DNA from 2 places in the Actinoplanes missouriensis 431 genome. Region 2 is predicted to be linked to the other one. Evidence: riboswitches for the same ligand, from Rfam matches in the RefSeq annotation. Region 2 holds a riboswitch; the other holds the start of a gene.

Region 1 (14,428 bases), 2.3 Mb from region 2:
CCTATCTGGGCACCGGGCCGGCGTTCGCGACGTCCACGAAGGACGGCCTGCCACCACCGATCGGCCCGGCCGGTGTCGCCGCCGTCGTCGACGCGGTGCCGGGCACGCCGGTGCTGGCGATCGGTGGGATCACTGCCGACCGGGTGCCGGTCCTGCCGTCGCACGGGGTCGCCGCGATCGGCGCGTTCGTGACCGATCCGAAGCGGGCGGTCGCCGAGTTCCTGGAGGCCCTGCGATGAGGGTCGCGATCGTCGGCGGCGGGATCATCGGGCTTGCCGTCGGCCGGGAGTTGCTGCTCCGGGGAGCGGACGTCACGGTCTACGACCCGGCGCCGGAGGGAACCGGGGGCGCCTGGCACGTGGCGGCCGGGATGCTCGCTCCGGGTGGGGAGTCGGCGTTCGAGTTTCCGTTCCTGGAGCCGCTGCTGGAGGCGTCCAACGCGCTCTGGCCCTCGTATGCGTCGTCACTGGGAGACGTCGGATATGACGAGGCCGGCACGTTGAGCGTGGCACTGACCGCCGACGATCTGGCGGAGGCGAAGCGGGAGTGGCAGCACCAGAAACTCACCACGCTGACCGGCTCGCAGGTGCGTGACCGGGAGCCGTCGCTGTCGCCGCGGATCCGGGCCGGGGCCTACTCGCCGACGGAGCGGCAGGTCGACCCGCGCAAGGTGGTGGCGGCGCTGCGCTTCGCATTGGACGGTCGCGTGGCCCTCAAGCATGTAACCGACATCTCCGAAATTTCTGCCGATACCGTTGTGGTGGCGGCCGGCCTGGGCACGGCCGCGCTGACCGGACTTCCCATCCGCCCGGTGAAAGGCCAGGTCCTGCGCCTGCGCGGCGAACCCGGCCTGCTCCGGCACGTGATCGACGGCGCCGCCGACGGTCGGCACGTCTACCTGGTGCCGCGCGCCGACGGTGAAGTGGTGGTCGGCGCCACCCAGGAGGAGCGCTCCGACCGGGCGGTCACCGCGGGCGGGGTGCACGACCTGCTGCGCGCCGCGCTCGACCTGGTCCCCGGCCTCTCCGAGCACGAGATCATCGAACTCACCGTCGGGCACCGGCCCGGCACGCCGGACAACGCGCCGATCCTCGGCCGGCTCGACGACCGGACCGTGGTGGCCGCCGGTCACCACCGCAACGGGGTGCTGCTCGCCCCGATCACCGCGCGGCTCATCGCGGACCTGGTGCTCACCGGAGCCGCGGACCCACTGCTGGACGCCTTCACCCCCGGGAGGTTCTGATGCGCCTGACGATCAACGGCCAGGACCGGAGCAGGACCGAGAGTTGCACCGTCGCGACCCTCGTTGCCGAGATCATCGCCGCCCAGCGTGGGGTGGCGGTCGCCGTCAACGGAACCGTGGTGCCGCGCTCGGCGTGGAATGAGGTGGACCTGGCCGACGGTGACCGGGTCGAGGTGCTCACCGCTGCTCAGGGGGGTTGAGATGTTCCTCCCCGAGAACGGACTCATCCTCGGTACCGGCGGCGCGCAGAGCCTCGCGATCCTGGAAGAGGCGATCGCGGCGTCCGAGACCACGCTCGTCACGGTGGCGCTGCGCCGGGTCGACGCGGCAGGTCCGGGACTGCTGCCGATGCTGGACCGGCTCGGTGTGCGGGTGCTGCCGAACACCGCGGGCTGCTACACGGCGGGTGACGCGGTGAAGACCGCGCAGATGGCCCGGGAAGCGTTCGAGACCGACCTGATCAAGCTTGAGGTGATCGGCGACGAGCGGACCCTGCTGCCGGACGGTGTGGAACTGCTCCGAGCCGCCGAGACGCTCGTCGCGGACGGGTTCACGGTCCTGCCGTACACCACCGACGACCCGATCCTGGCCCGCCGTCTGGCCGACGCCGGATGCGCCGCGGTGATGCCCGCCGGCTCGCCGATCGGTTCCGGTCTCGGCATCTCCAACCCGCACCACATCGAGCTGATCCGGCAGAACGTGGACGTGCCGGTGGTGCTGGACGCCGGCATCGGCACCGCCTCCGACGCGGCGCTCGCGATGGAACTCGGCTGCGACGCGGTGCTCGTCGCCAGCGCGATCACCCGGGCCGACGATCCGGCGGCGATGGCGGCGGCGATGCGGCACGCGGTAGCGGCGGGACGGCTCGCCCGCGCCGCCGGGCGAATCCCACGCCGGTTCCACGCGCTCGCGTCCACGGCCGACGAGGGGATCGCGGAATGGTGACGCCGGGCGGGCTCGTCGTGCTCACCGACCGGCGGTCCGCCGCCGGGCCGCTGGTGGAGGTGGTCGCGGCGGCGGTCCGCGGCGGCGCCGACTGGGTCATTCTGCGCGAGCGCGACCTCGGGTACGAGGAGAGAGCCGCCCTCGCGGCGCAGCTGAGGCCGCTCCTGCCGCCCGGGCGACTGATCGTCGCGGGTCCGGATCCGCTGGGCGGCACGGCCGTGCACCTCTCGGCCGCCGATCCGCTGCCGTCCGGGGTTCCGCTGGTGGGCCGCTCGTGGCACGGCGCCGAGCCGCCCTCCGATGTGGATTACGTGACGTTGTCGCCGATCTACCCGACGGCGACGAAGCCGGGTTACGGGCCGGCGCTCGGCGCGGCGGGGGCGGCGGCGCTGGCCGGGCGGGTGCCGTGGCTGGCGCTGGGCGGGGTCGACTCGGCGGCGCGGGCCGCGGAGTGCGCCCGGGCCGGTGCCGAGGGGATCGCGGTGCTCGGGGCGATCATGCGGGCGGCCAATCCGGCGCGGGTGGCGAGCGAGCTGGCGGGCGCGTTCGCGGCCGCTCAGCGGGCCGCGGCGAGTGCGGGGGCGGGAGCGTGGTGACGCCGCGGGTGGTGCTCACCATCGCCGGGTCGGACTCCGGTGGGGGTGCGGGGATCCAGGCGGATCTCAAGACGTTCGCGGCGCTCGGGGCGTTCGGGACGTCGGTGCTCACCGCGATCACCGCGCAGAACACGCTGGGTGTCACGGCGATCCACGCGGTGCCCGCCGACATCGTCGCGGCGCAGCTCGACGCGGTGCTCTCAGATCTGCCGGTGGCGGCCGTGAAGGTCGGGATGGTGTCCGATCCGGCGGTGGCGAAAGTGATCGCGGAACGGGCCGGCGACCTGCCCCATCTGGTCATCGATCCGGTGATGGTGGCGACCGCCGGAAGCCGGCTCTCCGATTCGGCTGTGGTGGGAGTGCTCCTCCCGTACGCCAGTGTGCTGACGCCGAACCGGCACGAAGCCGGCGCCCTCCTCGGCCGGGTGATCGAAACGGCCGAGGAGATGGCCGAAGCCGCCGCCGAGCTCGCGAAGCTCGGCCCACGCGGGGTGGTCGTGACCGGAAGTGAACTTGCGGTCGACGTCCTGCACGTCGCGGGAGAGACCACCGTGCTGCGGGGCTCGCCGGTGGAGACCCGCAACAACCATGGGTCTGGCTGCACGTTCTCGTCGGCGATCGCGGTGCGGCTGGCCGCGGGCGACTCGGTGCCGGAAGCGGTGATGACCGCGAAGGATTACGTGTATCGCGGTCTGCGCGGCGGCGCCTCCTGGCAGCTCGGGGCGGGACCCGGGCCGCTGGACCACTTCGCCTGGTCCCTCTGAGTTCCGGCAGCACTGTCGCTGATCCTTCGCGGCCGTGTCATGCCGTTTTTATCCAATTTCGTGGAGGTTTGCCGTGAGACGTAAGACCTATGTGGACGGTCCCCGTTCGGACATCCGCGTGCCGTTCACCGAGGTGGTTCTGACCGGGGACGAACCGCCGGTGCGGCTCTACGACACGTCCGGTCCGGGCAGTGATCCGCTCGTCGGGCTGCCGCCGCTGCGCAAACCGTGGTGGACCGGGCAGACCCAGCTCGCCGCCGCGCGCGCCGGGATCGTCACGCCCGAGATGGAGTTCGTCGCGGTGCGCGAAGGCGTCACCCCCGAGCTGGTGCGCGACGAGATCGCTTCCGGTCGCGCGGTGCTGCCGGCCAACCGGAACCACCCCGAGTCCGAGCCCATGATCATCGGTTCGCGGTTCCTCGTGAAGGTCAACGCGAACATCGGCACCTCGGCCGTCACCTCGTCCGTCGCCGAGGAGGTGGAGAAGCTGACCTGGGCCACCCGGTGGGGCGCCGACACCGTGATGGACCTGTCCACCGGGCCGCGGATCCATGAGACCCGGGAGGCGATCGTACGGAACTCGCCCGTCCCGATCGGAACCGTGCCGATCTACCAGGCGCTGGAGAAGGTCAAGGGTGACCCGCTCGAGCTGACCTGGGAGCTGTTCCGGGAAACCGTCATCGAGCAGGCCGAACAGGGCGTCGACTACATGACGATCCACGCCGGGGTGCTGCTCGCGCACGTGCCGCTCGCCGCCGAACGCGTCACCGGCATCGTCTCCCGCGGCGGATCGATCATGGCGGCCTGGTGCCTCGCCGAGCACCGGGAGAACTTCCTCTACACCCACTTCCGCGAGCTCTGCGAGATCTTCCGGGAGTACGACATCACGTTCTCGCTCGGGGACGGCCTGCGCCCCGGGTCGATCGCGGACGCCAACGACGAAGCACAGTTCGCGGAGCTGCGCACCCTCGGGGAACTGACCCACATCGCCTGGGAGTACGACGTCCAGGTCATGGTCGAAGGCCCCGGCCACGTGCCGATGCACAAGATCAAGGAGAACGTGGACCTGCAGGTCGACCTGTGCGGCGGGGCGCCCTTCTACACGCTGGGGCCGCTGGCGACCGACATCGCGCCCGCCTACGACCACATCACGTCCGCGATCGGCGCCGCGATGATCGGGATGTTCGGGACGGCGATGCTCTGCTACGTCACCCCGAAGGAGCACCTCGGCCTGCCGAACAAGGAGGACGTGAAGGCGGGGATGATCGCGTACAAGATCGCGGCGCACTCGGCTGACCTGGCCAAGGGGCACGCCGGCGCGCAGGAATGGGACGATGCGCTGTCCCGGGCGCGGTTCGACTTCCGGTGGGAGGACCAGTTCGAGCTGGCGCTGGACCCGGAGACGGCTCGGGCGTACCACGATGAGACGCTGCCGGCGGCTCCCGCAAAGACCGCGCATTTCTGTTCCATGTGCGGGCCCAAGTTCTGCTCGATGCGGATCAGCCATGAGTTGCGGGCGGCGGGGATGAAGTCCAAATCGTCGGAGTTCGTGGAGGCGGGTGGCCGGGTTTACCTGCCGGTGGCACCGTCGGCCTGATCCGCTTGTTCCGGGTGCTTCGGCAGGAAGTCGTAGATCGGCTCGTGGGGTGCCTCGGGCTCGGAGCCCTCGGGTTTCGGGGCGCCACCCACTGATTTGTTGAGCTCGCCGAGGGTTTCCATGGCCTTGCGCTCGGCTTCCGGTTTGAGGCGGATCGGGCGCTGGAGGGGTGGTTTGCTGTCGGTCTCGTCGGGGGTGGGCTCCGATTTCGCGGGCTCGGCCTTCTTACGGGGGCGGCGGGCTCGCTTGGCGGGGGGCTTTGGCGCGGGGGCCGCGTCCTGTGAGGGCTCCGGCTTCTCGGCGGGCGGCTTTTCGGGGGCCTTTGCGGTGGGCTGTTCCGCAGGCTTTTCTGCAGGTTTGTCGGCTGGGGTCTCTGCGGGTTTTTCCTCGGACGCCGGCGCTTCGGCGGGAGGAACTGCGGGGGCCGGCGTTTCGGCTGCGGGCGCGGCGGGGGCCGGGGTCTCGGCCGCAGGTGGAGCGGGAGTCGGGGCTTCGGCCGGAGGAGCGGCTGGGGGTGCGGCTACCTTTGCCACCCCGGTGGCTTTGCGGGCTGAGGGGCGGCGGTGCGAGGCGGGCCGGGGTTCGGGTTGCGGTTCCGGGGTGACGTTCGCCGGGATGATCCGGTAGCGATAGGTCACCCCGTCGTCGCGAACCACGAAATCGTCCGCGCCGTCCGGCCGGGTCCAGGTGAGGATCATCTGCCCGTACTTCTCGGCGAGCTTCACCAGCGCCGGAAAACTGTCCACGATGACGACCGGTTTGCCGGGCGGGCTGGCCATCGGCTCCACCGGGACCAGCAGGTGGGGGTAGCGGCGCTGGATTTGTTCCCGGTTCTTCAGCGGAACCCGGCGGAAGGCCAGCAGGGCGACCACAGCGATGCCGACCAGCGCGACGAGCAGCGACTTCACCGCCCAGCTACGTGCCTGTCCGGCGGTGAACAGATCCGTGCCGAAAAGCGAGATCTGACGGGGAAAGGTCCCGCCGCCGGATGTCGCGGCCGACCGCTTGACCACCAGACTCTCGGCTCCGCCGAGGAGAGCCAACTGGATGTTCGTGAGGCCGAAGCTCACCGATGGCTCGAAGCTTGATCCGTCGGCATGGCTGACTCGCGCGGTGACCGACACCGTGACCGCTCCGATGTCGGTGCCGATGGCCTCGGATGCTCGCTGCGCCCGTTCGTCCAGCCCGTCGAGATCGAGCGACACGGTCCCGGTGAAGCGCTGTGCGGAGAACTCCTTGGGCTGAGCCAGCTGAACCGTCGAATGCCAGCCCGTCTGAGTCGAGAGCCGGGCACTCACCTCGACAGTTCCGGGCTTTCCGAGATACTCCATCCGCAGGACGACGAACTCCGCGAGATTCCGGTAGATCGGGTCGGGGGAGTACGCCGTGGTGCCGTCGTAGGCGGCGCTGCGCGGCACGTCCGCAGAGTAGGAGAAGGTCATCGACTCACCGGCCTCTACCGAGGAGTCGGTGGTCTGCGTGGCCGGCCTCATCCAGCCGAGCACCCCGAACAGCAGCCCGCAGACGGCCAGCACGACGGAGAGCACGGCGACAACCCAGATCGCCGGGTGGAGCCGTCTGACCGCCTTGGCGACGGTCATCACCACCGCCCAGGAGCCGCCTTGGCCGGACATGCTCTTCGTCCTCTTCTTCTGCCGGCCGCGCGGGATGTCCCGGCGGGATCTCACCGCGGCTGCCCGGGTGCCGACGATCATGAACCCGAACATCCCGAGCGCGGTCGGACTGAGCAGAGGCTTCAGCCACACTCCGCCCTTGGGGACGTGCAAGACCGCGCGGCCGATGAGCTCGTTCGCGGTGGGTTCGATCGCGTCGATAGCGGGGTTGTTGTCTCCTTGGAAGACATAGCCGGTGAGGGCGTCGCCGCCGATGATGCGGTGGAGTGTCTCTATGCCTCCGGTCCCATGGTATGCGGCGATCTGCCCGACTTCGTAGGAATCGAACTTGATCAGAAAAACCAGATCATCGGCGTAGTAGGTCGGGTTCATGCTGACGCCGTGCGTGATGACGTAGGAGAGTCGCTGGGTGCTGACCGCCCACGCACCAATGGCCGCCATCACGAGGATGGCGGCCATGGCGATACGTCGGAACCTCGGGATGGCTACTCCGCGATGTGACGACTCACAGCTGTGGTAGCAGCCATGGTGTCATCTCGGGATGACCGTTCGAGGCGGTTCTAGGATCAGATGCCCGGCTGGACCTTGACGTCGAGATCGGTCACCGCGGTCATGTAGCCGGTGGTGGCGTTGCCGACTACGCAGTTCCAGATGGTGGTCGAGCCCCAGGTGCAGGTGAGGGCCGAGGTCGAGCTCGTCGTGCCGCTGTTGTTCGTGCCCTTCAGCGTTCCGGTGATCACCGACGTGGTGGTGTTCAGCGTCGTGCCGTTGCTGCCGGCGACGTTGAGGGTGGCGCCGACGACCTTGTTGCCGTCCGTGGCGTCGTAAACCAGGGCAGCCGAGTTGAGCACCGCGCCTTCCACGGTCATCGTGGTCGTGCCACCACCGGCAATCTTGGTGAAGCCGCCGGAGTTGGTGACGCCCGAGGCGGTGAAGGCGGTGCTTCCGGCCGCGACGACACCAGCGACAGCGATTCCACCAAGAAGCTGCATCATGTTGCGCATTAAGAAGGTTCTCCCCAAGGTCGGTAGCCCAGCCAGCCTCATGGGCTCTGTGGCTTTGCGTCCCCGGCTTGCGCCGGGTTTGCTCTTGTCGGCCGAGCGGGTTGCTCGATCTCGCTTACGCCAGGTTGTTCGGTCGTGGGCTCCCCGGGCTAAGCGTTAGCAGCCACTTTTCCGGCGTCCTTTTCGAGGTTTTCGCGCCTGAGTGCAGCTCGGGTGCTAGAGGGGCGCGCGGCCGTTTTTTCGGGAGGAGAAACCGTGCGCGGCGGCTGTCCGGGGGACGGTCGCCGCGCGTACCCGGGAAGGGCTTAATACTGCAACGGCACTTCACCTGAGTGGGTAGCCGCGGCGTTTGTAGTGGCTGAGGCGGGCTTGGTGTTGGCGTCGTCGTCGCCAGCGTGACCACCACCAGATGTGTTTGGGCTGGTGGTGGCGGACGAACAGTGCGGCGAGCAGGCGCCGGATCTCCGGTACCGTGTAGCCGATCATCATGTCGTCACCGGTGCTGTTTGCTGTTGCGCGGTCTGGGTCCGGGCGACGACGAGCCAGGCGTAAGCGGCCATCGACAAGGTGATGTGCGCGTACCAGGCCCGCCAGTCCCGGACCTGGTATTCGTCGAGGCCGGCCTGACCTTTGGCCTGCTGGAAGCATTCCTCAACGGCCCATCGGGTGCCGGCGATGCGGGCCAGGTCCATCAGCCGGGTCTTCCGCGGGCCGTAGCAGACGTAGTAGGCCAGCTCCCCGGTGTTCATGCTGCGCCGGGCGAGCAGCCAGTGCCCACGCCCGGGCCGCCAGCAGATGCGGATCGGGATCCGCGCCCACCAATACTCCCGCGGTCCGTGAGCCCCGGGACCGGCCGAGATCCGCGACCAGGCCCGGCCCGGCAGCGATGCGATCAGCTCGTCGACGCGGGCGCGGCCCATGCTGGTGGTGACCACGTCGTCGTTGCAGCGGGTCGCCACCACATGCGGCTGGTCGTGCTCTTCGAGCCAGACCCGCAACGCTTTCGACTGACCGTAGGCCTCGTCCATGGTCACCCACGCCGCCGCAACCCCCGCGGTGAACGCCCGCTGCAGCATCTGCCGGGCCATCTCAATCTTCGTGGCGAAGCCGACCTCGTCCGGGATCCCTGCCGCCCGGCAGCGATCCCGGTCATCGGTCCACGCCGCCGGCAGATACAACTGCCGGTCGATCAACGCGTGCCCGCGCGTCGAGCGGTAGGCCAGGAAGACACCGACCTGGCAGTTCTCGATCCGGCCGGCGGTTCCCGAGTACTGCCGGGCGACCCCGGCGGACTTCACGCCCTTCTTCAGGAACCCGGTGTCATCGATGATCAGCACACCATTCGGATCACCGAGGTGCTCGATCACGTAATCCCGGACCTCGTCACGCACGGCGTCGATGTCCCAGTCGGCCCACCGCAGCAGGCGTTGCATCCCGTCCGGTGACAGGTCACCGGCTTGCTCGGCGAGGGTCCAGCCGTTCTTACGATCGAGGCCGGCGACCAGCCCGGACAGATACTGCCGGGCCCGCCGCCGCGGCTCCGCGCGGGTGAACCGGTCCGCGAACCGGGCATGCAACCGGTCCAGTTCACTCGACCACTGATCAAACTCGATCGACGTCACACAACAGGCAACGAGCCGATCATCTATACGTATCGCCTGCTGAGTGCCGTTGCAGTATTAAAGCTTGTAGAACGTCACATAGTGGTCGGGGGTGAAGTAGGCGACGCGGGTGCTGCGGTTGACCACGATGCGGTAAGCGTCGCGGGAGGCGCCCCGGGCGCGGGAGTAGACGTCGTATTCGCCGTAGGAGGCGGACGGGAGCTGGCCCTCGCGGTTGTAGAACGTGCCGCCGGTGTAGTTGTAGTTGCCGTACGGCCAGGCATACCAGCCGGCGCTCGTCGGCCAGTTGAGGGACTTCCAGCCGTTGTACGCGGTGCGCGCGGCTGAGCAGCGGCTGATCGTGCAGCTGTTGTAGACCGCGGCCTGGGCAGCGTCGGTGTTGGTCGGGGCTACGACGGCGGGTGCCACCAGTGCCGTGCCGGAGAGGGCGAGGACCAGGGCCAGGCCGGAGAGTAAGCGGCCGATTCGGGTGATCATGATCGGACTCCGATGCCGTGGGGGGATTACCCGGACATCGACCATCGTCACCGTGGGGGGAGGGTGGTGGTACCTCCCGGTCCGATCATTTCACCGGAGTTGGGTAACGCTTCACGCTCCGCCCAGGCCGTTCACCCAGTTGACGTACTCGTCCTGCTGGCCCTGTGCGCCGCGCTGCGGGGGAGGGCCGCTGATCGAGGTCGGCTCCACCACCGGCGGACGGGCGGTCGCCGGAGTGATGCGCGGGTGCTCGGCGGTGTCGATTCCGGTCCGGGGGCCGGGGTTGCCGGTCGCGAAACCGTCGAACGAGCCGGATGGGGAGGCCGGTGGGTTCTCCGGGGCCTGCCGGCGGCCGCGCCAGCCGCGGCGGGGTGCGGGTGCGGGCTCCTGCCGGCCGGAGAAGTGCGACGGGGCCTCCTGCTGACCGGAGAACTGCGAGGGGGCTTCCTGCTGGCCGGAGAAACGGGGCGCCGGGCCGGCGAAACGCGGTGCGGGGCTCTGCTGGCCGGGGCCCTGGTGGGCGCTGTGCTGGCCCGGGCTGTGCTGCCCGGGGTTCTGCTGGCCGGGGTTGTGCTGGCTGAGGTTCTGCTGGCCGGGGTTGTGCTGGCCGGGGCTCTGCTGCGGCGGGCCGGAGAAGCGGGCGGGGGACTGGGGCGGCTGGCCGAACGGCGTGCCCGTACCCGAATTGAAGGGTGAGTTGGGCGCGTTGGCCGGGGCCTGGTTGGCCAGGTCGGCGAGGGGGTGCGGGCGGTCGGCGACGGTGACGACGCCGGTGTCCGAGGGGCGGAGCTGCGGGTCCGGACGCTGCGCGGCGGCGGCCGCCGCGGCGGCGATGGCGGACTGACCGGGTACGGAAGGGGCGGCCTGATCGCGCCGGGGCAGCGGGGCGGGGCCGAGGTCGCTGCCGGTCGGCGCGGTGGCGCCCGAAGCGATGTTGCCGGAGGCGGTGCTGCCCAAACCGGTGTTGCCGGAGGCGGCGCTACCCGAAGCGGTGTTGCCGGAGGCGATGCTGCCCGGGACGGTGTCACCCAGGGCGGCGCCGGGTGACGTGGCGCCGGACGTGGCGCGGGACGCGGCGGTGGCCGTCGACTGCTCGTCGTCGTGGGCCCGCTCCGGCGCGCCTCGGATGATCACGGCGAGCACCGAGCCGAGGACGCCGGCGCCGGCGGCGAACATCGCCGACCAGTACGGGCTGAAGGTGAAGCCGCTGCTCTCGCCCGGACCGGCGATCAGGTAGGCGACGGTGAGCAGCGCCGGACCGGCCAGTCCGGTCAGCGCCACCGCCGAGGTCGGCATCCGGCGGCCCCGCGCCATCAGGCCGAGGATCAGGCCGGAGAAGAGCGCCAGCAGCGGCATCGTGACGAACGGGGTGCGGTCGTTGACCACGGCCGGGAGGAAATCGCCCTCCAGCACGCCGAGGCGGACCGGGGCCGCGGTGTGGCCGGGGAGCAGCGACGGGGTGACCGCGACGAGGCCGATCACCCAGACGAGCACGGTGAGGGCGGCGATGTTCCACCGGACGACCGCTCGCGCGGCGGCGGCCCAGGCGGCGAAGATGCCGACCGCGACGCCGAGGCCGGCGCACACGCCGATCACGAAGACCGGGTCGACGCCGGCGACCTGGGCGGAGCGGGCCGGCTGCATGGTCAGCGGCAGCACCACGAGAGCGCCGAGGCCGGACGCGAGGCCGACGGCGAGCGCGCCACCGGCACCGACCGGCTGGGACCGCCAGCGGGGACGGAAGCCGGTGCCGACGACGGCGCCGATCGCGGCGGCGGTCATCGCGATCCAGGCGACCCAGGCGAGCTGGGACGTCCACTGATCACTCGCTGTGACGTCAAGGTCCCGATCGAGGCGCACCATGCTGAGCCCGTAGGCGAGGCCGAGCTGACCCGCACCGACCACGGCTGCCGCCGCCGTGGTGGTGGCCAGCAGCTTCACCCAGCTCCAAAATGCCATGCCGCGCACGTTACGGAATGGCCAGGCCGACACGCCAGTCCGGAGGCCGCTTATTAAGACACCCTAAAGTCTCGATCATCAACATCGATTTGTGTAACTATGGCAGGCGTCACTGTGGGTTACTGGAGGGCGACGTACGGGTCAGTTGCCACGCCGACCGTCTGCAGTGGACACTGATCAGGCAGCCTTCAGTCCGTTCTTGGGCGGCGGTGGGGTGGTTGGAAGGGCGGACAAATAGTCCGTCGCATCGTGCCAAACCTTGCGAACGTGAGACCTTCGCAAGGTCACGGGACGGAAATCTCAGTGGCTGGAACGGTGACGGTGACTTCACGGAAGGTCGCGGGTGGAATATTCGCGCACGTCAAACCGTATGTCGCTGCTGCGCTTCGTGTTCCGGTCCGGTTTCCACCCGGACAGCCGAGCATTTTCCGGGAGGTTCCAGGCTTCCCAAACGGTCCGGCGTTCTGATGAAATCGCCGCCGTGCCGAAATCGGCGCGGGCTTTGCTGCGGGCACCGGACGGGGCCGGACCGCGGCCCCCGGCGCGCCGGCCGATCTGTCGGAGCCGAGCGGGGACGACCACGAAGGAGATGTCGTGAGCACGGGATCCTCGGCCCAGGCTGCACGACGTGGCCTTCCGCGGCTTCGCGACGCGCGCATGCGCGCCAAACTCGCCGCCCTGCTCTTCCTGCCGCTGGCCGCGGTGCTGATCCTCGCGACCGTCCGGCTCGGCGAGGTCGGCGAGCGGGCCACTGACGCCGGCCGGGTGGCCGACCTGACCAGCCTCGGCAGTGAACTCTCCCGGCTGACCGGTCTGCTGCACGACGAGCGGATGGCGGCGCTCGCGTACCTCGCGGTGCCGGACGCCGCGGACACCGGGTACCGGGAAGCGGTCAAGGCGGTGGACGCACAGGCACAGGTCGTCGGTACCCGCCGTGCCGCGGTTGACGGGATCCCGGCCATGGTCGACCAGCGGCTCACCCAGGCCGACACCGCGTTGCGCGCCCTGCCGGAACTGCGCCGGACCGTCGCCGACCGGTCCGCGACGGTGCCGGAGACCGCCGGGCGGTACGGGGACGCGATCGCCGGGATGGGCGGCTTCACCGCGACGGTGAGCCGGATCGCCGAACCGGGACCCGTCGCGGACGGCCTGCGGACACTCGCCGCCTTCAGCCGGATCGAGACGGCCGCTGCCACGCAGGCGACGGTGACGTTCGTAGCCCGTACCAGCGGGGGGTTGAACGCCGATCGGCAGCAAGCTATCGTCGCGGCGCAAGCCACCCGCCGGGAGGCCCTGGCCGACCTCCGGTCGGTCGCGACCCCGCAGCAGATCGCCCTGGTCGAGACCGTGGCCGAGGACGAGGCCGTGACCCGCGCCGACACGCTCTCCACCCCGTCGGGCGGGCTCGCCGGAACCGCGCCGAACGATGTCGTCGAGGCCTTCGGCACGGTGACCCGGCTGCTGGGCGCGGCCGAGTCGCAGATCGACGAGCAGGTGGTCGCGACCGCGCGCGACAGCAGCAGCGACACCTCCCGGCGGGCCACCGTCGAGTTCGTCCTGGTGCTGCTCGTGCTGCTGGCCGCGGTCATCGTCGCGATCTACCTGGGCCGCTCGATGCACCTCGCGGTGCGGCGCCTGCGGGAGGGCGCGCTCGCGGTGGCGAACCGGGATCTTCCCGAGGCCGTGACTCGTTTGCAGGACGTGGAGAACCTGGGCGAGGGCGGCGTCGACCGGATCGTCGCGCAGACCCGGGACCCGATCCCGGTCACCGAGAACGACGAGTTCGGCCAGGTGGCCGAGGCCTTCAACATGGTGCACCGGGAGGCGATCCGGGTCGCGGCCGAGCAGGCCGCGCTGCGGACCAGTGTCTCGACCATGTTCCTCAGCCTGGCCCGGCGCAGTCAGAACCTGGTCGACCGGATGATCGGCGAGCTCGACCAGATCGAGCGGATGGAGGAGGACCCGAAGCGGCTCGCCCGCCTCTTCGAGCTGGACCACCTCGCCACCCGGATGCGCCGCAACGACGAGAACCTGCTGGTGCTGGCCGGCGCCGAGGTCGGCTCGCCACGCCGCGAGGACGCGCTGCTGATCGACGCGATCCGGGCCGCGCAGTCCGAGGTCGAGCTCTACCACCGGATCGAGTTCGGTTCGATCGACACCGACGTGCTGGTCTCGGCCGCGTCCGTCAACGACGTGGTACGCCTGATCGCCGAGCTGCTCGACAACGCGACCCGGTTCTCCCCGCCGTCGACCGTGGTGATGGCGCACGGCGGCCGGGTGGGTGACCACGCCGTGGTCCAGGTCGAGGACCGTGGACTCGGCATCTCCGCCGACCAGATGGAGCTGATCAACCGCCGGTTGACCGAGCCGTCCGAAGTGGACGTCAGCGCGTTCCGGCTGATGGGCTTCGCGGTGATCGGACGGCTCGCGGCCCGGCACGGGATCGGCGTCGAGCTGCTGCCGGGCAGCGAGGGCGGCACGATCGCCGAGATCACGTTGCCGGCTGATGTGGTGGTTCTGCCGGGTACGCAGGCCGCGCCTCAGCGGGCGGCCAGCTGGACCCGGCCGGGACCGCCGCCGGTCCCGT
Region 2 (14,428 bases):
CGTTGTCGATCCAGAGCCCGGACAGGAACGTGGCGTGCGCCAGCCAGCTGCCGCCGCCCGCCGTGGACGAGGTGAGGTACCCGCTGCGTGCCGCGAAGCCGGCCTCGGCTAGCCGGGCGCTGTTCGCCGTGAGGCTGTCCAGCACCGCGCCGTTGAACTGCGGGTTCTCCAGCGCGTCCCGCCCGTAGCTCTCCACGAACGAGATGATCACGTCCTTGTCCCGCAGCCCGGTGAGCAACTGGTCGGCGGGCCGGCCACGGTATGCGTCGACCGCGACCTCCTCGGCGAACCGTTTCCGGTCACGCAGGTCGTTCGGCAGCGCCAGCGCGGTGTGCGCGGCGAGTTCGGCGGCGGTGTGCGACGCGACCGGAATGCCGCCGATCAGCTGGGTGCCGAGCGCCGCGAGGGCGATCCAGGCGGCGGCCACCGCACTGAGTCCGCGCACCGCCCAGGTACGCCGCTGCCCGGGACGGTTGGTGCCGAGGACCCCGTTCAGCCGCAGGACGGCCCACGTCATCCCGGCGACCAGGACGACGGCGACAACGACGGCGCCGGCGGCCGCGCCGATAGCGGCGGGCTTGCCGACCGAATCGGTCAGGAAGTTGAAGCCGTCGTCGACCAGGATCCAGTCCAGGGCCGGGTCGAAGCGGCGGGCGAGAACGGCGAAGAACCCGATGTCGATCAGTTTCACGACGGTGAGCAGGCCGAGCAGCGCGCCGAGCGTGGCGGCGAGGGGTCGCCGGACCCGGCCGAGACGCCCCCGATCCGGAAGCAGGAGCAGGATCGCTCCGGCGATCAGCGCCTCGACCGGGACGCGCAGGAGAGCAGTGAAGACCGAGTTTCCGGGCGGCAGCCGGAAGATCTGATCGGGCACGATCAGTGCCAGGAAAACCAGGACTGCTGCGAAACCGGTGGTCAGGTGCCTGACAACCCGCCGGTACGGCTTTTCGTTGCTCACGTTCTGTAGATACGCCCCTTCACCCGATCCGGTTCGACGCCACGCTTACAGCAAAAGACCACGTCTACAGCAAAAGGCCACGTCTACAGCAAAAGGCCACGTCTACAGCAAAAAGACCACGTCTACAGCAAAGGGCACGCCTACAGCAAAAACCACGCCCGTGACAAAAGTCAGTGGATGAGTGAGTGCTCGCTCATTACAGTGACCGACATGCAGAGCACGCCCGGCACGGAAGCCACCACGGGCCCGGAGAGCACCGGCACCGAAAGCACCCGCACTGAGATCACCAGTACTGAGATCACCCGTACTGAGAGCACCGAGAACCGGCGCCGGCGCGTCCCCGCCATGGCGCCCGAGGAGCGCCGGGCAGCTCTCATCGCGGCGACCATCCCTCTGCTGCATGAACACGGCCTGGACGTCAGCACCCGTCAGATCGCCCACGCCGCCGGCGTCGCCGAGGGCACGATCTTCGGCGTCTTCGAGAGCAAGAGCCAGCTCGTGGTCTGCTCAGTGATCAAGGCGCTGGACCCGCAGTACACGCTTGACGCACTCGCCGCCATCGATCCTGCCACGGACCTGCGCGACAGGGTCGCCCGCACCGCCGAACTGATCCACGCCAGGTTCACCGAGCACGCCCACCTGATGAGCGCCGCCCGCAAACTCATCCTGAGCCCGCCCGAGCCCGGCACCGGCAAACCGGCCGGGCACGATCAGGACGCTCACCAGCGGATGATGTCGTCCCGGCAGAAACTCCACGCCGCGGTCGCCGAGATCTTCGTGCCGGACGCCGCCCGCCTCCGCGTCTCCCCCGATCGGGCCGCCCGGATACTCCTGCTCCACTGCGGCGCCGACGCCTTCGGCCCGTTCGGCGAGCCGGGCACGTTCCACGGCGAGGACCTGGCCGCACTACTGCTCGACGGCATCCTGACCAGCGATGACACCCGCACCATCCTGACCGGCGACAGCCCTGCCAGCAGTGACACCCACACCCACACCGACACCCACACCCACAACACCGAAACGGACCGGGGGGATCAGACACCGTGCTGATCAAACTACTTCGCGTCCACCTGCGTCCGTACCGAACTGCGATCGCCCTCGTGGTGCTCTTCCAGTTCCTGCAGACGCTGGCGACGCTCTACCTGCCCGCGCTCAACGCCGACATCATCGACAACGGCGTGGTCAAGGGCGACACCGGCTACGTGATGCGCATCGGCGGCAGCATGCTCGGCATCACCGTGCTGCAGATCTCCGCCCAGGCGGTCGCCGTCTACTTCGGCGCCCGCACCGCGATGGCCGTCGGCCGCGACCTGCGCGCCACGATCTTCGACCGGGTCCAGACGTTCTCCGCCCGTGAGGTCGGGCAGTTCGGCGCGCCCTCGCTGATCACCCGGACCACCAACGACGTGCAGCAGATCCAGATGCTGGTGCTGCTCACGTTCACGCTGATGGTGTCGGCGCCGATCATGTGCGTCGGCGGCATCGTGCTGGCGCTGCGGGAGGACGTCCCGCTCTCCTCGCTGCTGCTGGTGATCGTGCCCATTCTGATCACCGTGGTCGGCCTGATCATCGCGCGGATGCGCCCGCTGTTCCGGCTCATGCAGGTCCGTCTCGACCGGGTCAACCAGGTGATGCGCGAGCAGATCACCGGTATCCGGGTGATCCGGGCGTTCGTCCGGGACGACCACGAGCGGGAACGGTACGGCGTCGCGAACGCCGATCTGACCGACGTCTCGCTCCGGGTCGGCCGGATCATGGCGCTGATGTTCCCGACGGTCATGCTGATCGTGAACATCTCCAGCGTCGCGGTGGTCTGGTTCGGCGGCCACCGGATCGATTCCGGCGGCATGCAGGTCGGCGAGCTCACCGCGTTCATCAGCTATCTCATGCAGATCCTCATGTCGATCATGATGGCCACCTTCATGTTCATGATGATCCCGCGCGCCGAAGTGTGCGCCGAGCGCATCAAGGAGGTCGTGGACACCGATTCCAGCGTGACGCCGCCCACGGGGGGTCCGTCGGGCACCGGGATCACCACGCTTCCGCGGCACGGCGAACTCGAGCTCCGGGACGTCGACTTCCGCTATCCGGGGGCTGAGGCCGCGGTGCTTTCGGGGGTACGTCTGATAGCACGTCCCGGTGAGGTGACAGCGATCATCGGCAGCACCGGTAGCGGCAAGACCACCCTGCTCAACCTCGTGCCGCGGCTCTTCGACGCGACGAGCGGTTCGGTCCTGGTCGATGGTGTGGACGTCCGCGAGCTGGACCCGGACCTGCTGGCCCGCACGGTCGGCCTGGTCCCGCAGCGGCCGTACCTGTTCACCGGCACGATCGCGTCCAACCTGCGCTACGGCAATCCGGACGCCACCGACGAGGAGCTCTGGGAGGCCCTGGAGATCGCGCAGGCGAAGGACTTCGTCGAGGCGATGGAGGGCCGGCTGGACGCGCCGATCGCCCAGGGCGGCACGAACGTGTCCGGCGGCCAGCGGCAGCGGCTCGCGATCGCCCGCACGCTGGTGCACCGGCCGGAGATCTACCTCTTCGACGACTCGTTCTCGGCGCTGGACTACGCCACCGACGCCGCGCTGCGTGCCGCACTAACCGAACACCTGACCGCTGGAACGAACCTCACCGCTGGAACGAACCTCACCGCTGAAACGAACCAGACCGGTGAGACGAATCTGACCGGTGAGACTAACCAGTCGAGCGGCGGCCGGCAGGCCACCGTCGTGATCGTGGCGCAGCGGGTCAGCACGATTCGCGACGCCGACCGGATCATCGTGCTGGACGACGGCAAGGTGGTCGGCACGGGGACGCACGACGAACTCATGGAGAGCAACCCCACGTACCGGGAAATCGTCCTTTCGCAGCTCACCGAGAAGGAGGCGGTCACCCGATGACATCTCCAGAGAACCGCCCGCAACCGCGGCCCATGGGTGGTGGACCGCCGGCCGCCCGGATGATGATGGCGGGTGGACCGCCGGAGAAGCTCCAGGACTTCAAGGGCTCCACGAAACGCCTCCTCGGACTGCTGAAGCCGCAGCGCGCCCTGGTCGGCGCGGTGCTGGCCTTCGGTATCGCCAGCGTGACCCTCTCGGTGCTCGGTCCGTACCTGCTCGGCCACGCCACCGACGTGATCTTCAATGGTGTGATCGGCCGGATGTTCCCGGCCGGGGTCACCAAGGAGGAGGCGGTCGCCGGGTTGCGTGCCCGTGGCGACAACGGCATCGCCGACGTCCTCGTCGGATCGGACGCGGTGCCCGGCCAGGGCATCGACTTCACCCGGCTGTCGCATGTGCTGGCCTGGGTCGCGCTCGTCTACGTGTTCGCCTGGGTGTTCGGCGTCCTGCAGGGACGGCTCACCGCCCGGGTCGTGCAGACCGCCGTCTTCGACCTGCGCAACCAGGTGGAGGCGAAGCTGGCCCGGCTGCCGCTCTCCTACTTCGACCAGCAGCCGCGCGGCGAGGTGCTGAGCCGCGCCACCAACGACACCGACAACATCGCGCAGACCCTTCAGCAGACGTTCGCACAGCTGGTCACGGCTCTGCTGATGATCGTCGGCGTACTCGGGGTGATGTTCTGGATCTCCCCGCTCCTGGCGCTGATCGCGCTGGTCACCGTGCCCGTGTCGATCTGGCTCACCACGATGATCGGCAAGCGGTCCCAGCCGCAGTTCGTCGCCCAGTGGAAGACCACCGGCCGGCTCAACGGCCACATCGAGGAGATGTTCACCGGGCACACGCTGGTCAAGGTCTTCGGACGGCAGAAGGAGGCCGCGGAGACCTTCCGCGAGCACAACGACCATCTGTACGCGTCGAGCTTCCGTGCCCAGTTCATCTCCGGCCTGATCCAGCCCACGATGATGTTCATCTCGAACGTCAACTATGTGCTGGTCGCGGTCGTCGGTGGCCTGCGGGTCGCGTCCGGCACCCTGTCGCTCGGCGAGGTTCAGGCGTTCATCCAGTACTCCCGGCAGTTCAGCCAGCCGCTCACCCAGGTGGCCAGCATGGCGAACCTGGTGCAGTCCGGCGTGGCCTCGGCCGAGCGGGTGTTCGCCCTGCTCGACGCGCCGGAGCAGAGTCCCGACCCCGAGCCCGTGGACATGCCCGCGACGGGGAAGGTCCGGGGCCGGATCACCTTCGAGAACGTCTCGTTCCGCTACCTGCCGGACAAGCCGCTCATCGAGAACCTCTCGCTCTCGGTCGAGCCCGGCCAGACCGTCGCGATCGTCGGCCCGACCGGCGCCGGCAAGACGACCCTGGTCAACCTGCTGATGCGCTTCTACGAGGTGACCGGCGGGCGGATCACGCTGGACGGTGTGGACATCGCAACGATGCCCCGTGAGCAGCTGCGCGAGCAGATCGGCATGGTCCTCCAGGACACCTGGCTCTTCGGCGGAACCATCGCCGAGAACCTGGCGTACGGAGCTGATTTCAAGCTCAGCCCCGATTTTAAGACCAGCCCCGATTTCAAGACGGGTCCAGAGTTTAAGAGCAGCCCAGATCTTGTGGTCGGGGCGGACAGCCCGGAAACCGCGGCCATCGTGCGGGCTGCCGAGGCCGCCCACGTCGACGGCTTCGTGCGCATGCTCCCCGACGGCTACGACACGAAGATCGACGAGGAGGGCTCGAACGTCAGCGCCGGCCAGAAGCAGCTCATCACCATCGCCCGCGCGTTCCTGGCCGAGCCGAGCATCCTGATCCTCGATGAGGCCACCAGCTCGGTGGACACGCGTACCGAGGTGCTGATCCAGCGGGCCATGAACACGCTGCGGACCGGACGGACCAGCTTCGTCATCGCGCACCGGCTCTCCACGATCCGCGACGCCGACGTGATCCTGGTGATGGAGAACGGCAGCATCGTCGAGCAGGGCACCCACGAGGAGCTGATCGAGGCGGACGGGGCGTACGCCCGGCTCTACTCGGCCCAGTTCGCCCAGGCCGCAGTGGAAGTGGACTGAGTGGAAGTGGACTGAGTGGAAGTGGACTGAGTGGAAACCGACTGAGCGGAAGCGGACGGAGCGGAACAAGAGAGCGGGGGTGGCCGGTCGGCCACCCCCGCTTTCTGTAGTCCGAAGATGAGGACTTACTTCACCGTGACCTTCTTGGCGGTGCTGTAGTTGCCCAGCAGACCCATCCCGGTGTCACCGGCGACGAATCCCCGCATCGTCAGCGCCTTGCCGCTGTCCAGCTTGACCGTGCGCGTGTAGACCCCGTTGCTGCCGGTCTTGCCCTTGTAGACGGTCTTCCAGGCGCCACTGACGTAGCTCTGGACCATGATGTCCTGCCCGGCGGCCTTCGGGTTACCGGTGACCGTGACCGTGAAGGAACCCTTGCTCGGCGAGGTCAGCGTGAAGACCGGGTTCTGCTTGACGCGGACCGCGATCTCCTTCGACTTCAGGTCGCCCACCCTGGTGTGGAAGATGTATCCCTGGCCGATCCAGTGCGTGAGCGAGTACTGGCCGGACGCGTTGGCCGTGGTGGCCTTGAGCCGCTTGGGCTCCTCGTCCGAGCCGAACGGCACACCCCACAGCTCGACCCGGGCGTTCGCCGCGGCCTTACCGGTGATCGTCGCGGTACCGCCGCCGTTCAGCGAGGCGCTCGGCGTGGAGACGGTCGGCGCACCGGGCTCCGGCTCGCCGGGCTCGCCGGGCTCACCGGGCTGACCGGGCTCGCCACCATCGCTGGCCGCGATGGTGATCCAGCCGTCCTTCACCGAACCGGTGCCGCTGAAGCCGGTGCCGGAGACGCGGATCGTCTCGCTCGACTCCTTCAGCTCGTCCTCGGTGATCTGCACGTCGCCGATCGGGATCGTGGCGCCGGCCGGCGTACCCGCCGGAATCTTCACGACGAACGACTGCGGCGCGAAGTCAGTGGCCGAGGCCGCCTGGTGACCCCCGTTCGCAGCGCCCGCCAGGCTGACGTTGAGCAGTGTCTCGCCCTGCGCCACACCCGCCGTGGTGCCGGTCAGGGCGATGGTCTTGCCTTCCTCGCCCGTCGCGTTGTCGACCACGAGTTCCGGCGGCATGTCGTCGTTCTTGATGGTGAGGATGCCGGTCTCGGTGACTCCGGTCGCGTCGGTCTCGGCGTCGTCGAGCCCCACTGTCCAGCGGGCCGTCTCGTCGGCCTCGAAGACCCTGTCACCGTTGATGATGCCCAGCACGTAACCGGTGGTGTCTCCGGCCGCGATGGTGCCGGCGCCCATGACCGGGCCGAGCACCGTGTAGTCGTTCGAGCCGGCGCCCGCGCCGCCTTCGACCGCGGTGCCGGGGTCGGTGGCCGGTTCGACGACCCAGTCGATGTCCTCGGCGCTCGGGTTCGACAGCCGAACCTCGAGGAGCGCCGCGGAAGGGCCGTCGCCCTCCGGGATGGTCATGGCCTTGTTCGTCAACCGGAACGTCGGCTTGTCGTCGTCGTCCTTGATCGTGATCGTGTTCTCGCCGAGTGCCTTGCCCGCCTGCAAGCGGCTGATGTGCGCGTCGGTCAAGGTGATCGCGAAGGTTTCGCCGTCGCCCTCGTCGATGTCGTCGCCGATGACGTCGACGGTGAAGGTTTTCTCCGTCTCACCGGGCGCGAACGTCAGGATCGTGCGGGCGCCGGGTGCGACGGCGGTGAAGTCCTCGTCCGCCGTGGCCGTGCCAGAGATGCCCGAGCTGACCTCGTACTGGACTTTCTGCTCCTGGCCGGAGGCCTTGGTCAGGCGCGCCGTGAAGGTCCGGGACCGCGGCGTGCCGACCCCGCCCTCCATTACATCACCCGGCACGAGCTCCACCTGCGGCCCCGGCGTGGTGCCGGCGTCGGTGATCGTGCCGTTGCGGGTGTTCGGGCTGACGATCGTGGCGTTCGTGGCATTCGAGACCGTGACCGCCAGGTCCTCGTCGGCCTCGTCGATGCTGTCGGTGAGGGTGCTGACGCTGATCGGCGCCTTCGGCGTGGCGGAGTCCGCGTCGAACGCCACCGTGCCGTTGGTGACAGCTGTGAAGTCAGTGCCCGCGGCCGCCACGCCGTGCCCGGTCGCCGGCTTCGCCGTTCCGGTGGACCAGCTTGCCGAGACCGCTCGCTCCGACTTCGGGTCGAGGGTCACCGGGAAGACCAGCGGGTTACCCTCCGAGGCCGCGCCGACCGGCGCGTCCAGCGTGATCTTCGAGGTGGCCTCGTCGTCCAGGATGTTGATCCGAGTCGACTGGGTCCCGCTGACATTGGTGCCCGCCAAGCCCCTCACCCAGAAGCTCTGCTGGTCGTCCTCGTCGAGGTCGTCATCGATCAGGTCGATCGTGATCTCGCCGTAGGTGGCACCCTCCGTGATGGTGAGGTCGGCGTCGAACTCGTCGTAGTCCTGCCCTGCCTTGGCGGTGTCGTCCTCGGTCTTGATCGGGATGGTGACATCGCCGACGGTCGCGGTCGGGATGGTCGCCCGGACCTTGACGCTGGCGACGTCCTCCCGGACCGTCGCGGCCGGGGTCGCGATGAGCGTGTAGGTCGGGCTGTCGTCGTCGATGATCGTGCCGACAGCGTTGGCGGGGCTGATGGCGGCGGCTGTCGGGGTCGTGTTGTCCGATGCCGCGACCACGGCCACGATGGAGGCCTTGAACGTCTTGTCGGCCTCGTCAACGGTGTTCTGCTTCGTCGCCACGGTGATGGTTTTGACCTGCGGTGATGTGCTGTCCCATACCGGGAAGCTGACCGCGGCGTTGACGACAGCGGTGAAGTCGGTGCCGGGAGTGGCCTGGTTCGCCTGAGGGGTGTCGTCAGCGATCGTCGACCAGGTCAGTTTCTCCGCCGGCAACGCCGGGTCGTTGGCGGTGGCCTTGCCCGCTCGGGTGATGCGCAGGCTGACCGTGCCACCTTCGGTGCCGGATCCAGCCGCGATCGAGTAGTCACCGGCCGCTGCCAGGGCCGGCGTCGCGATGAACACACCCGGCACGAGGCCGATGGCACCCGCGACGGCAACGGACAGGGCGGTCCGCATGGATTTCTTACCACGCAGCGCGAACGGAATCGAGCCGCTCTTGGCCGCATGGGCTTGTGGATAGCGCATGTGTTTCTTTCTCCTTCGGCGGCTGGGCTACCTCCGTTCGGGGAGGCCCCTAGCTTTGCGTCCCCGCCTCGCGACGGGTTTGCCTGTTCGGGTACCGCGCCTGCCGGCCGTCGAAGGGGCCGCTCAGGCACCGGGGAACCGGTTCGAGCAGCGCAATGCTGGACCATCGACAAGCCCGAATCGACAACCCTGAATCGACAGGACTGAATCGACAGGACCGAATCGTGCTCCAGCAAGAGGTCGCGCCTTCCGTAATCTAACCGGCCTATCGTCCCCTTACCGGCAGAACGGGTTTTTAAGTCGAATCGCCCTCAACTAGCACAGCAGTCCCCCGCGGGACAGGAGAACAGCAAGACAGAAGGAGAGAAACAGAAAGAGAGACAGCAGAACGAGAGCCAGCGGAAAGAGAGCCAGCGGAAAGAGAGCCAGCGGAAAGGACTAGAGCAGACCGTGGCGCATCGCGGTGGTCACCGCCGCCGTCCGGTCCGCCACCCCCAGCTTGTTGAAGATCCGCAGCAGGTGCGTCTTCACGGTCGCCTCCGAGATGAACAGCCGCTTGCCGATCTCCGCGTTGGTGAGCCCGGCCGCCACCTGCTTCAGCACCTCGGTCTCCCGGGCGGAAAGAGCGGGAGGAGCAGGGGTACGGACCTGACGCACCAGTGTCGACGCGACGCTCGGCGCGAGCACCGTCTCCCCCCGCGCCGCCGCCCGGACCGCGTCGGCCAACTCGGCAGGCGTCGCATCCTTGAGCAGGTATCCGGACGCGCCGGCCTCGATGGCCCGCAGGATGTCCCGGTCCGACTCATAAGTGGTCAGCACCATGACCCGCACGGGCGAGCCGCCCCCGGACTCAGCGGCACCAAACCCAGCCGGACCGGCCCCAGCCGCACGGGGTTGACCAGCCAGGATCTGCGCGGTCGCCTCCACCCCGTCGCCGTCCGGCATCCGCAGGTCCATCAGCACGATGTCGGGGCGCTCGGCCAGCGCCAGAGCCACCCCTTCACTGCCCGACGACGCCTCCCCGATCACGGTGAGGTCCGGTTCAGCGTCGAGCATGCCGCGCAGCCCCATCCGCACCACCGGGTGATCGTCGACGAGCAGGATCCGAATCACGCGGGAATCTCCAGTTCGATAATCGTGCCGCTCACGGCAGCAGCATCACCCATGGCAGCCCCACCCACGGCAGACCCACCCACGGCAGCCCCACCCACGGCAGCAGCAGCACCCGGGCCACCACTACGCACCGCCACCTGACCACCCACCTGAGCGGCCCGCGCCCGGATGTTGGAGAGCCCGAAGCCACCCCCACCCGCGGACCGGACGCCGGCCGGGTCGAAGCCCCGCCCGTCGTCCCGGACGACGAGCCGCACACTCGACGCCGCATAGGCGAGCACCACACCGACCTCGGTGGCCCCGGCGTGCCGCCGCACGTTCGTCAGCGCCTCCTGTGCCGCGCGCAGCAGCACCACTTCCACCCGCGTCGGTAGGTCACGGGGCTCACCCGTCACCCGGACCGTGGACGGCACACCCGCCTCTTCGCTGAATCGGGCAGCTTGACGGCGTACCGCCTCGGGAAGTGAAGCGGAAGCCAGCGCGGCGGGTGAGAGAGCCGCGATGAGTGCCCGCGACTCGGCCAGGTTTTCCCGTGCGGTACGCACGGCGAGCGCCAGACGTTCGTCGGCGAGCTGCGGGTCGGCGGCCTGGACCAGCGTGATGATGCTGGTGAAGCCCTGTGCGAGGGTGTCGTGGATCTCGCCGGCCAGCCGGTTGCGCTCGGCCGCCGCCCCGGCCTCGTGGGAGAGCCGCGCCAGTTCCGCCCGGCTGGCCTCCAACGCGGCCCGGCTCGCCTCCAGCTCGACGATGAGGGCGGCCCGCTCGTCGCTCTGCGCCAGCGCCCGCATGATCCAGAGACCCATGCAGATGCCGGCGCCGGTGGAGATCGCCGCGATCACCAGGTCCAGCCCGACGCTGCCCTCCGGGTCGTTGAGCAGGTCGGCCACCGGCGGGACCAGGTTCGTCACCACGATCAGGACGATGGCGAGCCGTACCGTGACCATCTGGAAGATCAGTGGGATGACCGCGAACATCAGCCAGGTGGAGAGCGGCACCGCGAAGATGGCGATCGCGAAGAGCGTGAGCTGGACGAGCAGGACGACCCGGCTGGTGTTGTCCGGATAGTCCCGCAGGATCAGCGGCCGGCCGATCACCACGTGCAGCACGATCATCGCGGTCAGGGCGGCCAGTGCCACGCCCCGCTCCAGCGACGAGAAACCGTCCACGATGACGACTGCGGCCAGCACAGCAGCCGCGATCACCGCGAAGTAGAGATCCCAGATCCAGGTGGCGGGAACCGTACTTCCCGCACCCGTACTTCCCGCACCCGTACTTCCCAAGCCCGCACTACCAGATACCGCTTCCGGGGAGCTCATTTCTCGCTGTTGTTCCACCGGAAGGTCATCAGGCACAGCACCAATCCGACCACACACCACACTCCCAGCACCAACGCGACCCGGCCCAGCTCCCACGACCCGTTCAGCTCCTGGCTCTCGGCGGACGCGGGCAGGAAGACGTACCGGAAGCCCTGCGCCATCCACCGCACCGGGAAGATCGACGCGACCGAGATCAGCCACTCCGGGAGCTGGCTCATCGGCTGGATGAACACGCCGGAGACGAACTGCAGCGCCACCACCGGCACGTTGAGGATGCCGCCGGCGTTGCGGGCGTTGCGGACCAGCGCGCTCACTGCGACGCCGAGCAGCGAACAGGCGATCACCGAGAGCAGGAAGATCCAGGTGAACGTGATCCAGTGATCGGCCGGCGGCAGTGGCATGTCGAAGACGAGCACGCCCATGAGGATCAGCAGCGCCGCTTCGGCGAGGCTGAGAACAAGAACCAGAAGAGCCTTACCCACCAGGTACGCCGAGACCGGCATCGGCGTTCCCCGGAGGCGCTTGAGCGTCCCGTCCTCCCGGTCCAGTGCGAGCCCGGAGCCCATGGTCACGAACGCGGTGTTCAGCACCCCGTACGCCACCATGCTGGCCGTGAAGACCTGGCTCGCGCTGACGCCACTGTCGGTGTAGTCGTCGCCGAAGATCGTGCCGAAGAGCAGCAGAAGCATCGCGGGAAACGCGAACGTGAAGATCAGCGCCGTCTTGTCCCGGACGAACTGCAGAAGTTCTACCTGTCCGCGGCTGACACTCATGGTGATGGTGCTCATCGGGTGGCTCCGATCAGGCTCAGGTAGATGTCTTCCAGGGTGGGGCGGCTGATCGTGAGCGTGGTCAGATCCGCGCCCGTCGCGACCAGCCGGCGGATCAGCTCGGTCGGGTCCTCGTGCTGCTCCTCGTGGAGCACGCCGTCCTCCCGCCAGCGGACCCGGGCCGCCGCCGCGGACCGCCCGCCCAGCGTGGCCGGGGTTCCCTCGGCGACGATCAGGCCGCCGGCCAGCACCACGAGACGGTCGGCGAGCGCCTCGGCCTCGTCGAGGTAGTGGGTGGTGAGCACGATCGTGGTGCCGTCGCCGGCCAGGTGCCGGATCAGATCCCAGAACTGCCGGCGGGCCTCCGGGTCGAACCCGGTGGTCGGCTCGTCGAGGAAGAGCAACTCGGGGCGGCCGACGATGCCGAGCGCCACGTCGACGCGGCGACGCTGACCACCGGAGAGGGTACGGATCTTGCTGTTCCGCTTGGCGGTGAGGCCGACCAGCTCGATCACCTCGTCGGCCGGCCGCGCGTCGGGGTAGAACCCGCCGAGGTGCCGGACCATCTCCCGCACGGTCAGGTCGGCGGCGTCGTCCGCGTCCTGCAGGACGATCCCGATCCGGCTGCGCCAGGCGGATCCCGCCTTGCCCGGGTCCTCGCCCAGCACCCGGACGTCCCCGCTGGTCCGCCGCCGGTGACCCTCCAGGATCTCCACTGTGGTGGTCTTGCCGGCGCCGTTCGGCCCGAGCAGAGCGAAGATCTCGCCGCGGGCCACGACCAGGTCGACGCCCGCGACCGCTTCCCGGTCCTTGTACGTCTTACGAAGCCCAGTTACTTCGATTGCTTCCATGCACTGATCGTGCCGTCCGGAGGCACCCCGGCGACACGACCACCCGGCCGTCATCGGCTGTCAACCGATCGATGGACAGAGCAATCCCTAGACAGAGCAACCCATGGACAGAGCAACCGGCGGAGCCGGACTCTTACTCCCAGCGGAAGTTGCGGGCGGCGGCCGTCAGCCAGACCACTGCCCACAGACCGAGGCTGAGCCAGATCGCGACAGGGACCGACGCGTCGTACAGCAGGGTGTCCCGCAACGCCTCCGCGTGCGCAGCCAGCGGCAGCAGGAACCAACCGGCCGCGCCCAGGTCGGGAGCGGCGAACATGATCCCGCCGACCGAGAGCATCAGCACGTAGATCAGCGTCGCGGCGCCGGTCGTCGTCTCCGGCTTGAGGACGCTGGCCAGCAGCAACGCGAGGCCGCTGTAACCGGCGGCGGCCAGCACGGTCACCGCGATCGCCGGCAGCAGCTGGTCACCGTGCGGACGCCAGCCGACCGCGAAGCCGACCGCCGCGAGCACCAGCACCTGCAGCACGATCTGGACCAGCACCGCGGCGGTCTTGGCGAGCAGCAGGCCGGGCCGGGTCAGCGGCGAGGCGCCGAGTCGTTTGAGAACGCCGTAACTCCGCTCGTACCCCGTGGTGATCGCCTGGCCGGTGAAGGCCGTGGACATCACGGTCAGCGCGAGCACACCGGGAACCACGAAACCGAGACGGTCATCGGTCGGCAGATTGGTCACCTCGAAGAGGCCCGCTCCGAGCAACACCAGCAGCGGTACGCCCATGGCCAGCACCACTGCTTCGCCGCGACGGGCGGTCAGCAGCAGTTCCATCCGGATCTGCTTGCCGATGATCGTCCGCATGGGTGCCCGGCCGGGCGCCGGCGTGAAGGTTCCGGCGCTCATTGCGACGCTCCAACGGGGTTAGCGGGGTTGTTGGCAGCAGGATTGTTGGCAGCGGGGTTGTTGCTTGCCGTGAGAGAGAGGTAGACGTCCTCGAGGGTCCGCCGGCGGCTGCTCACGGCGGTGACGTGCGCGTCCACGCCCGCGAACCAGCCCAGCACGTCGGCCAGCGCACGGGTGTCCAGCTCACCGGCGATCGCGTACTCCCCCGGCGAGCCCTCGGTCACCGTGCGCTGCCCCTCCGGGCAGGTCAGGGCCCGTAGCCCGGCCAGGTCGATGCCCGGGTCGGCGCGCACTTCCAGCAGGTCGATGCCGGCCGCCGCGGTCAGCTCGGCCGGTGTCCCGGTCGCCGCCACCCGCCCGGACCGCATGATCACCACGTCGTCGGCGAGGCGCTCGGCCTCGTCGAGCAGGTGGGTGGTGAGCAGGACCGAGACGCCGTCGGCCCGCAGCTCCTCGATCAGCTGCCAGGTGGTGTGCCGGGCCTCGGT

Evidence for each region. A riboswitch is a leader RNA that binds a small molecule or an ion and turns the genes downstream of it on or off. The one in region 2 is predicted to bind cyclic di-GMP.
Region 1: it holds a riboswitch for cyclic di-GMP, as region 2 does, so the genes downstream of both, AMIS_RS03290 (hypothetical protein) here and AMIS_RS32585 (Calx-beta domain-containing protein) in region 2, are expected to answer to the same signal.

Annotation. Positions count from the first base shown of each region.
Region 1 is NC_017093.1:676,752-691,179, forward strand. Features, by position in the region: gene AMIS_RS03250 (thiamine phosphate synthase) at 1-239, shown strand, start outside; gene thiO (glycine oxidase ThiO) at 236-1,243, shown strand; gene thiS (sulfur carrier protein ThiS) at 1,243-1,443, shown strand; gene AMIS_RS03265 (thiazole synthase) at 1,445-2,188, shown strand; gene AMIS_RS03270 (thiamine phosphate synthase) at 2,182-2,784, shown strand; gene thiD (bifunctional hydroxymethylpyrimidine kinase/phosphomethylpyrimidine kinase) at 2,781-3,548, shown strand; gene thiC (phosphomethylpyrimidine synthase ThiC) at 3,622-5,145, shown strand; gene AMIS_RS03285 (DUF5305 family protein) at 5,118-7,238, opposite strand; gene AMIS_RS03290 (hypothetical protein) at 7,346-7,774, opposite strand; cyclic di-GMP riboswitch class I at 7,803-7,877, opposite strand; gene AMIS_RS03295 (IS701 family transposase) at 8,269-9,396, opposite strand; gene AMIS_RS03300 (ribonuclease domain-containing protein) at 9,463-9,882, opposite strand; gene AMIS_RS40205 (YML083C domain-containing protein) at 9,994-11,841, opposite strand; gene AMIS_RS03310 (sensor histidine kinase) at 12,499-14,428, shown strand, end outside.
Region 2 is NC_017093.1:7,137,078-7,151,505, forward strand. Features, by position in the region: gene AMIS_RS32565 (alkaline phosphatase family protein) at 1-958, opposite strand, end outside; gene AMIS_RS32570 (TetR/AcrR family transcriptional regulator) at 1,169-2,008, shown strand; gene AMIS_RS32575 (ABC transporter ATP-binding protein) at 2,002-3,858, shown strand; gene AMIS_RS32580 (ABC transporter ATP-binding protein) at 3,855-5,918, shown strand; gene AMIS_RS32585 (Calx-beta domain-containing protein) at 6,044-8,995, opposite strand; cyclic di-GMP riboswitch class I at 9,010-9,089, opposite strand; gene AMIS_RS32590 (response regulator) at 9,434-10,108, opposite strand; gene AMIS_RS32595 (sensor histidine kinase) at 10,105-11,388, opposite strand; gene AMIS_RS32600 (ABC transporter permease) at 11,421-12,212, opposite strand; gene AMIS_RS32605 (ABC transporter ATP-binding protein) at 12,209-13,045, opposite strand; gene AMIS_RS32610 (ABC transporter permease) at 13,179-13,940, opposite strand; gene AMIS_RS32615 (ABC transporter ATP-binding protein) at 13,937-14,428, opposite strand, start outside.